DNA from 3 places in the Enterococcus sp. XAF26B05_ASV22 genome. Region 3 is predicted to be linked to each of the others. Evidence: a T-box and tRNA genes for the amino acid it is inferred to sense, from the RefSeq annotation. Region 3 holds a T-box; the other regions hold tRNA genes.
What was found. A T-box is a leader RNA that pairs with one kind of tRNA and senses whether it is charged. The one in region 3 lies ahead of argS (arginine--tRNA ligase), so its partner is inferred to be a tRNA-Arg.

Region 1: it has a tRNA-Arg gene. The T-box ahead of argS (arginine--tRNA ligase) is inferred to sense a tRNA for this amino acid. The anticodon was not compared.
Region 2: it has a tRNA-Arg gene. The T-box ahead of argS (arginine--tRNA ligase) is inferred to sense a tRNA for this amino acid. The anticodon was not compared.

What each region holds. Positions count from the first base shown of each region.
Region 1 covers NZ_CM161538.1:2,488,351-2,490,677, forward strand. The annotation lists gene rpoN (RNA polymerase factor sigma-54) at 1-865, opposite strand, end outside; tRNA gene AC1PU0_RS12245 (tRNA-Arg) at 925-996, shown strand; gene AC1PU0_RS12250 (hypothetical protein) at 1,545-2,327, opposite strand, start outside.
Region 2 covers NZ_CM161538.1:2,680,802-2,683,128, reverse strand. The annotation lists gene AC1PU0_RS13320 (ABC transporter ATP-binding protein) at 1-872, shown strand, start outside; tRNA gene AC1PU0_RS13315 (tRNA-Arg) at 935-1,008, opposite strand; ribosomal protein L21 leader region at 1,180-1,257, shown strand; gene rplU (50S ribosomal protein L21) at 1,277-1,585, shown strand; gene AC1PU0_RS13305 (ribosomal-processing cysteine protease Prp) at 1,620-1,964, shown strand; gene rpmA (50S ribosomal protein L27) at 1,977-2,264, shown strand.
Region 3 covers NZ_CM161538.1:1,320,048-1,322,374, forward strand. The annotation lists gene tsaD (tRNA (adenosine(37)-N6)-threonylcarbamoyltransferase complex transferase subunit TsaD) at 1-781, shown strand, start outside; T-box leader at 848-1,053, shown strand; gene argS (arginine--tRNA ligase) at 1,322-2,327, shown strand, end outside.

The DNA of each region.
Region 1 (2,327 bases), 1.2 Mb from region 3:
CAAATTCATTTTTCTTTTCCTTGATATATTCTTGGACTTCTTTGTCATCGGTTGCTTCCATTCGCTCAAAATAGGCTTGTTGAAATTGAATCGTTGGAGTACCTGTTCTATTAGATATCACGTTTAGTTGATTCTCTTTGATTCTCAAGGTTAAATCGGGACGAATATACAGTCCCAAGGTTGACTCAAAAATGCTTCCAGGAGCTGGGTTCAATGTCTGAATATAATCAAAAATCGTTTGAATTTCTGACATCTCTACTTCAAATTTTTTAGCAATCAAGCTCCACTTACGATTAGCCAAATGATCAAACTCTTCTTCAATTACAATATAGGCTAATGCTGGTGCCGTATCGTCCCGCTCAACTTGCAGTAACAAACATTCACGTAAATCTCTTGCACCAACACCTGCTGGATCTAATTGCTGAATCAGCGTCAATGCATCTAGCATTTCAATAGATTTTGCTCCTGTTTTTAGCGTTGCTTCATCTAAATCAATCATTAAATAACCATTTAAATCAATATATTCGACTAAAAATAAAACCAATGTTCGTAGATATGTATCACGATAATTCAAGTGGATTTGATCGATCAAATATTCAAAAAGTGATGTGTGATTATCTGGAATTTGATTTAGATAGTTATTTTCTTCGTTGCTATACGTTTTGTTACTAGAAATCGGAAAATCTCCATAGTTGGTCTCTGTTTGGATGTCGATCAAAGGATTTTCTAATGACTTGGCTTCTATATAGGCAAAAAGGTCTTCTGAATTGTATTGTAAAATCTGGATCGATTGTTGTAATTGTTGCGTCATTGCAAGCTTTTGGACTTGTTTTTGTTGTTGCGATTGATGTTGTTCAAATTTCATTATTTTTGTCCTCCCCCTTGTAATTTATCGAAATATCAGCTAAACTAGTAAACGTGCTTGCGCCCTTAGTGTAGTGGATATCACGTAAGATTCCGGTTCTTGAGACGGGGGTTCGATTCCCTCAGGGCGCGTCTTTATTCTTAGATAATTGCTTTACTACTACATGTAGAATTATAGCATAATTTAAAATCAGATGTCGCAATAATCATGAGAACTTGACCTTAAACACTACAAGTAAGTAGTGTTTTTTTATTTCTATCAAACTCTTCTTAACAATAAGATCTAAATTGCAAACGTCCCTTCTAAATTCTCATTTATTTGTCGATATCATCTAAAAATTGATAAAAAACTATCTTTTTTTATGCTACTATATTTTTTAATCATTCTAATCGTTAGGTAGTGAATAGTATTGAGTCAGCGCCATCAAAGATTATTAATTTTTTCACTTCTTTTAACCCTCGCAGAATTTATCTTGAATCGTTATGTTATTCAATTTACGTCTGTTGATTATCAGCTTGTCTTTTTGATTTTCGTTTTCATTCAAGGAGGGATCTTTTTCTATTTTCTACTTTCATTTTTACTGCTCTTATTTATTCATTATTTGACTAAAAACTAAACATGCAGTTAATGTATATCAAAAAAGAGTGAAGGAATTTTCAGCCCTTTACTCTTTTTCTCTCTATAAAACCATCTTTTCTAATTCAAAACGTATCTCACTTTGAATCTTCTGGATTTTTTCAATTTCTAATTGTTCCTCTTCAACTTGATACTTCTGTGCAATTGAATGGTTGTAAGAGCTCACATAACTCACAGCCCACAACCTTGGATCTTCAATGATTTCATCTGCCAAAGGATAAAGTAATGCAAAATGCAGACGAATCTCTTCCATAATGTCTACTAGTAAAATAGGATCATCGTTAATTAATTCTTTTTCTAAAAACAATAAGATTCTTTGATACGCGGCACTATCCAACGGCGTACCAACAGAAGCTGGAACAACGGTATATTTTTTGTTATCTCGCCAAAAAAACTCAACTTCTTCTTTAACATGAAGGCGGACAAGTTCTTCAAGTATCCAAGATCGAACCAAATTATGTACCTGCACATCTACTAATATCTTTTTTCCAATTACAATAAATTCTTCTTGAGGCAATTGCCCTGCTTTTTTTGCAATTGCCATCTGCTCATAGTAATTGTGTTTATTTAACTGTTGTAATTCTTCTTTTAATTCTTTGATTTTTCCTACTTCAAATTGCTGATACATCAGTTCAACGTGTCGGATTTTCTTCTTTAAAGAAATCAACTTTCTCATTTCTCCGCTTTGCTCCATCAAAATTCGTTCATTAATGATGCTATGTGCTTGAATAAACAGATGATTTTGAATCAAAATTTGAATGTAAATTTCTACATAATCTAAGTAAGCAAAATATTTTTCTTTCATTTCTGAAGCTAATGATAATGC
Region 2 (2,327 bases), 1.4 Mb from region 3:
AATCAGAAATAGATGATGGCTATGTAACGTTAGTTAATGTAAATCGTGCGTCAGGTGCTCTTGTCGAAAGTGAAGCTAGAACAGGAATTTGGGCCTGGAAACACCCACATGCGGATGGAACTGTTACGTATACTGAATTGACTGGAGATGTTCGTTTTGAAGATGTATCCTTTGGGTATACAGATAAAAATCGCGTATTAAAAGATATCAATCTTTATGCGGAACCAGGTCAAAAAGTGGCCTTCGTTGGGGCAACAGGTGCAGGTAAAACGACCATCACAAATTTGATCAATCGTTTCTATGATATTCAAGAGGGAAAAATTCGTTATGATGGAATCAACGTAAAAAAAATCAAAAAAAGTTCCCTAAGAAGATCATTAGGGATTGTTTTGCAAGATACTCATTTATTTACAGGGACGATTCGTGAGAATATTCGATATGGGAAATTGAATGCTTCTGATGAAGATGTACTCAAAGCCGCACAGTTAGCAAATGCAGAGGATTTTATCAATAATTTACCCGATAAATATGATACAGTGATCACTGGTGACGGCGAAGGATTATCGCAAGGACAACGCCAATTGTTATCGATCGCTCGAGCAGCGATTGCGGATCCTCCTGTAATGATTTTGGACGAAGCAACATCTAGTATCGATACTAGAACAGAAAAGCATGTACAAGCTGGTATGGATCGCCTCATGAAAGGCAGAACAGTATTTGTCATCGCACATCGATTATCAACGATTCAAAATTCGGATGCAATCATGGTCATGGATCATGGTCGAATTATTGAACGAGGCAGTCATGAAGATTTACTTGAAGAAAAAGGAATCTACCATCAGTTATATACAGGGAAAGTGGAACTTTCATGAGAACAATAAAAAACACCAATCACTTAGTGATTGGTGTTTTTTGATATGAACGTTTAAAATAATACGCCAAGAGAGATTCGAACTCCCGACCGCTCGCTTAGAAGGCGAGTGCTCTATCCAGCTGAGCTATTGGCGCAAAATGTTAACGCAACAAAATTTATTATAATGAAGATACATAACAAAGTCAATCATAAATTAGAAATAACAACGAAAAAAATTGAAAAAGAGTTTGTAGGAGAGAAAAGTCAAGTTTTCATTGACTCAGTATTCTTATTTTGATACAATGTTAATGTTGTAATTGTGGACTCCACAGCTACAACCGCACAGAACAAGTTTTTAAGCATGACACTAGTCATCACTTGGGATGGCGAGTCTAAGTCTAGAAGAAGGAGGTGCTGTAAAGCATGTACGCAATTATCAAAACTGGTGGTAAACAAGTAAAAGTTGAGGTAGGTCAAGCGATTTACGTTGAAAAATTAGACGTAGAAGCTGGCGAAAAAGTTGTTTTTGACGAAGTTATCTTAGTGGGTGGCGAATCTACGAAAGTAGGAGCTCCAACCGTAGCAGGTGCAACTGTCGAAGGAACTGTAGAAAAACACGGCAAACAAAAGAAAGTCGTGACTTTCAAATACAAACCTAAAAAACACACTCACCGTAAACAAGGTCACCGTCAACCATATACAAAAGTTGTAATCAACGCAATCAACGCATAATTCTTTTAAGTTGCATAGGAAAGAAGGCCTATCAATGATTAAAAGTTCTTTTAAACGAAATGGCGCTGGCCAAATCGTTTCTTTTGAAGTCTCAGGGCATGCTGAGTCTGGTCCATATGGTAGTGATATCGTTTGTGCAGCTGTGTCTGCTTTAACGATTAGTACGGTCAATGGTATCGATGCTTTAGCTGGGTTTGAACCGATTGTTGAAACCAACGAAGATGAAGGTGGTTACCTTTATGTCGAGATGATTTCAAATGCAAATCAGGAACAAACAAACATTGCCCAGATTCTCTTGGAAAATCTTTTACTAGGTTTACAAGCAATTGAGCAAGAAAGTCTTGAATTTATTCAAGTCAAAACCATAAACGAAAAATAGGAGGTGCAGACTATGTTATTAAATATGAATTTACAATTATTCGCCCACAAAAAAGGTGGAGGTTCTACTTCCAACGGACGTGATTCAGAATCTAAACGCCTAGGCGCTAAAAGTGCTGATGGACAAACTGTTACTGGTGGATCAATTTTATACCGTCAACGCGGAACTAAAATTTACCCAGGAGCAAACGTAGGTATCGGCGGAGACGACACTTTATTTGCTAAAGTTGACGGCGTAGTACGTTTCGAACGTAAAGGCCGCGACAAAAAACAAGTGTCTGTTTACCCAGTAGCTCAATAATAGTTGAACTAAACGGCTCTATCCTTTTATCAAGTAAAGGGATAGGGCTTTTTTGTTTAGGGT
Region 3 (2,327 bases):
CGTTACGTATGGTCCTGGTTTGGTAGGGGCTTTATTGATCGGTATCTCCGCTGCTAAGGCATTTGCTTGGGCACATGATTTACCGCTGATTCCAGTCAATCATATGGCTGGGCATATTTATGCGGCTCATTTTGTAGAACCTTTGCAGTTTCCGTTAATGGCATTATTAGTGAGCGGTGGTCATACGGAATTAGTTTACATGAGAGAGACAGGTTCTTTTGAAACCATCGGTGAAACAAGAGATGATGCTGCAGGTGAAGCATATGATAAAGTCGGCAGAGTTTTAGGTCTAACCTATCCAAGCGGTAAAGAGATCGATGAACTGGCCCACCATGGAGAAGATACGTACCATTTTCCACGAGCTATGATGAAAGAAGACAATTATGATTTTAGTTTTAGTGGTTTGAAAAGCTCATTTATCAATACGGTTCATAATGCTGAACAACGCAATGAAGAATTGATAGTAAAAGATTTAGCCGCAAGTTTTCAAGCGAGTGTTATCGATGTTTTAGCCGATAAAACGATTCGAGCTTGCAAAGAATATCCTGTCAAACAATTAGTGATGGCAGGTGGTGTTGCCGCAAATATAGGTTTGCGTGATCGATTAAGCAAAGAAGTGACGGAAGAACTGCAAGGCGTAACATTTATCGTGCCACCACTTAGACTATGCGGTGACAATGCAGCGATGATTGGTGCTGCTGCATTTGTCGAAGCTGAAAAAGCTCATTTTGCTGATTACCACTTAAACGCGGATCCTAGTTTATCCTTTACGACCATCTAAACATTAAAATCAACAGACAAGACTAGGCATAGAGAAAAATATTTGTTATAATGAACCAAGTTTAATAATGATTCATCGATAAAGAGAGTACTTCATTAGCTATTATTCAAGCGATTTCGGGAAGGTGCAAGCCGAAAATAATCAAATGAAGGAAGCGCGCTTTTGAGAATCTGCCAAGGCAGACGGCTATCTACCGTTAATAGATTAAGTGGGTTCGTCTTTATAGAGGACGAACAATTAGAGTGGTACCGCGGGAAAATCTCGTCTCTGGTGTTTTTTAACACTAGGGATTTTTTTTGTTTATCACGCCACTTCGTTTTGATATCGTTGTTGCAAATCAAGTAGAAAAGAATCATTTTATAATGTGTCAGAAAGTCAGGTTGCTTTGCTTATATTTTAAGAAGTGAATCACTAAGTTTAACTCTGGTAAACTATTGAATCACCAATCCACTTTGATTTAAAAAAGTAGGACCCATTTCTCAAAATCAATGATAATGCAGCTAGAATAAATAATACAAATCACCTATTAGGAGGATAACTATGAATAACAAAGAAATCGTAGCAAAAGCCATTTATGAAGTGGTAAAAGAAGATTTATCATTAGAAACCGTTACCCAATTATTGGAAAATCCTAAGTCAGTTGATCACGGAGATGTAGCGTTTCCAGCTTTCTCATTGGCGAAAGTCTACCGTAAAGCACCGCAACAAATTGCAGCTGATTTAGCTGAGAAAATTGCTGGAACAGACTTTGAAAAAATCGAAGTGGTTGGACCTTACCTGAACTTTTTCATGAATAAAAAAAGGGTAAGTCAAACAGTCATCGGTCAAATTGCAAAAGAAAAAGGACACTACGGAGATAGCTCGATCGGTAACAAAGGCAATGTACCAATCGATATGTCTTCACCTAACATCGCGAAACCAATTTCAATGGGGCATTTGCGTTCAACAGTTATTGGGAATTCAATTGCGTTTATTCTTGAAAAGAGTGGTTATACACCTATTCGTATCAATCACTTAGGGGATTGGGGTACTCAATTCGGTAAATTGATTGTAGCTTATAAAAAATGGGGTTCAGAAGACGGAGTCAAATCGGCGCCAATCACTGAATTATTACGTCTGTATGTTCAATTTCATGAAGAAGCTGAAACACAACCTGAACTAGAAGAAGAAGCACGCGCTTGGTTTAAAAAACTAGAAGAAGGCGATGCTGAAGCCACTGAATTATGGAAATGGTTCCGTACAGAATCACTAAAAGAATTCGACAAAATCTATGCAATGCTAGAAGTTTCCTTTGATTCATACAACGGAGAAGCTTTCTACAACGATAAAATGGACGAAATTGTAACAATGCTAGAAGAAAAACATCTATTGCAAGAAAATGAAGGAGCTGAAATCGTTGATTTATCTGCATATGACCTAAATCCAGCGCTAATCAAAAAATCAGACGGTGCAACGCTGTATATCACACGTGATTTAGCGGCGGCTGTTTACCGTAAACGTAATTATGATTTTGCCAAAGCGATTTATGTTGTCGGAAATGAACAAA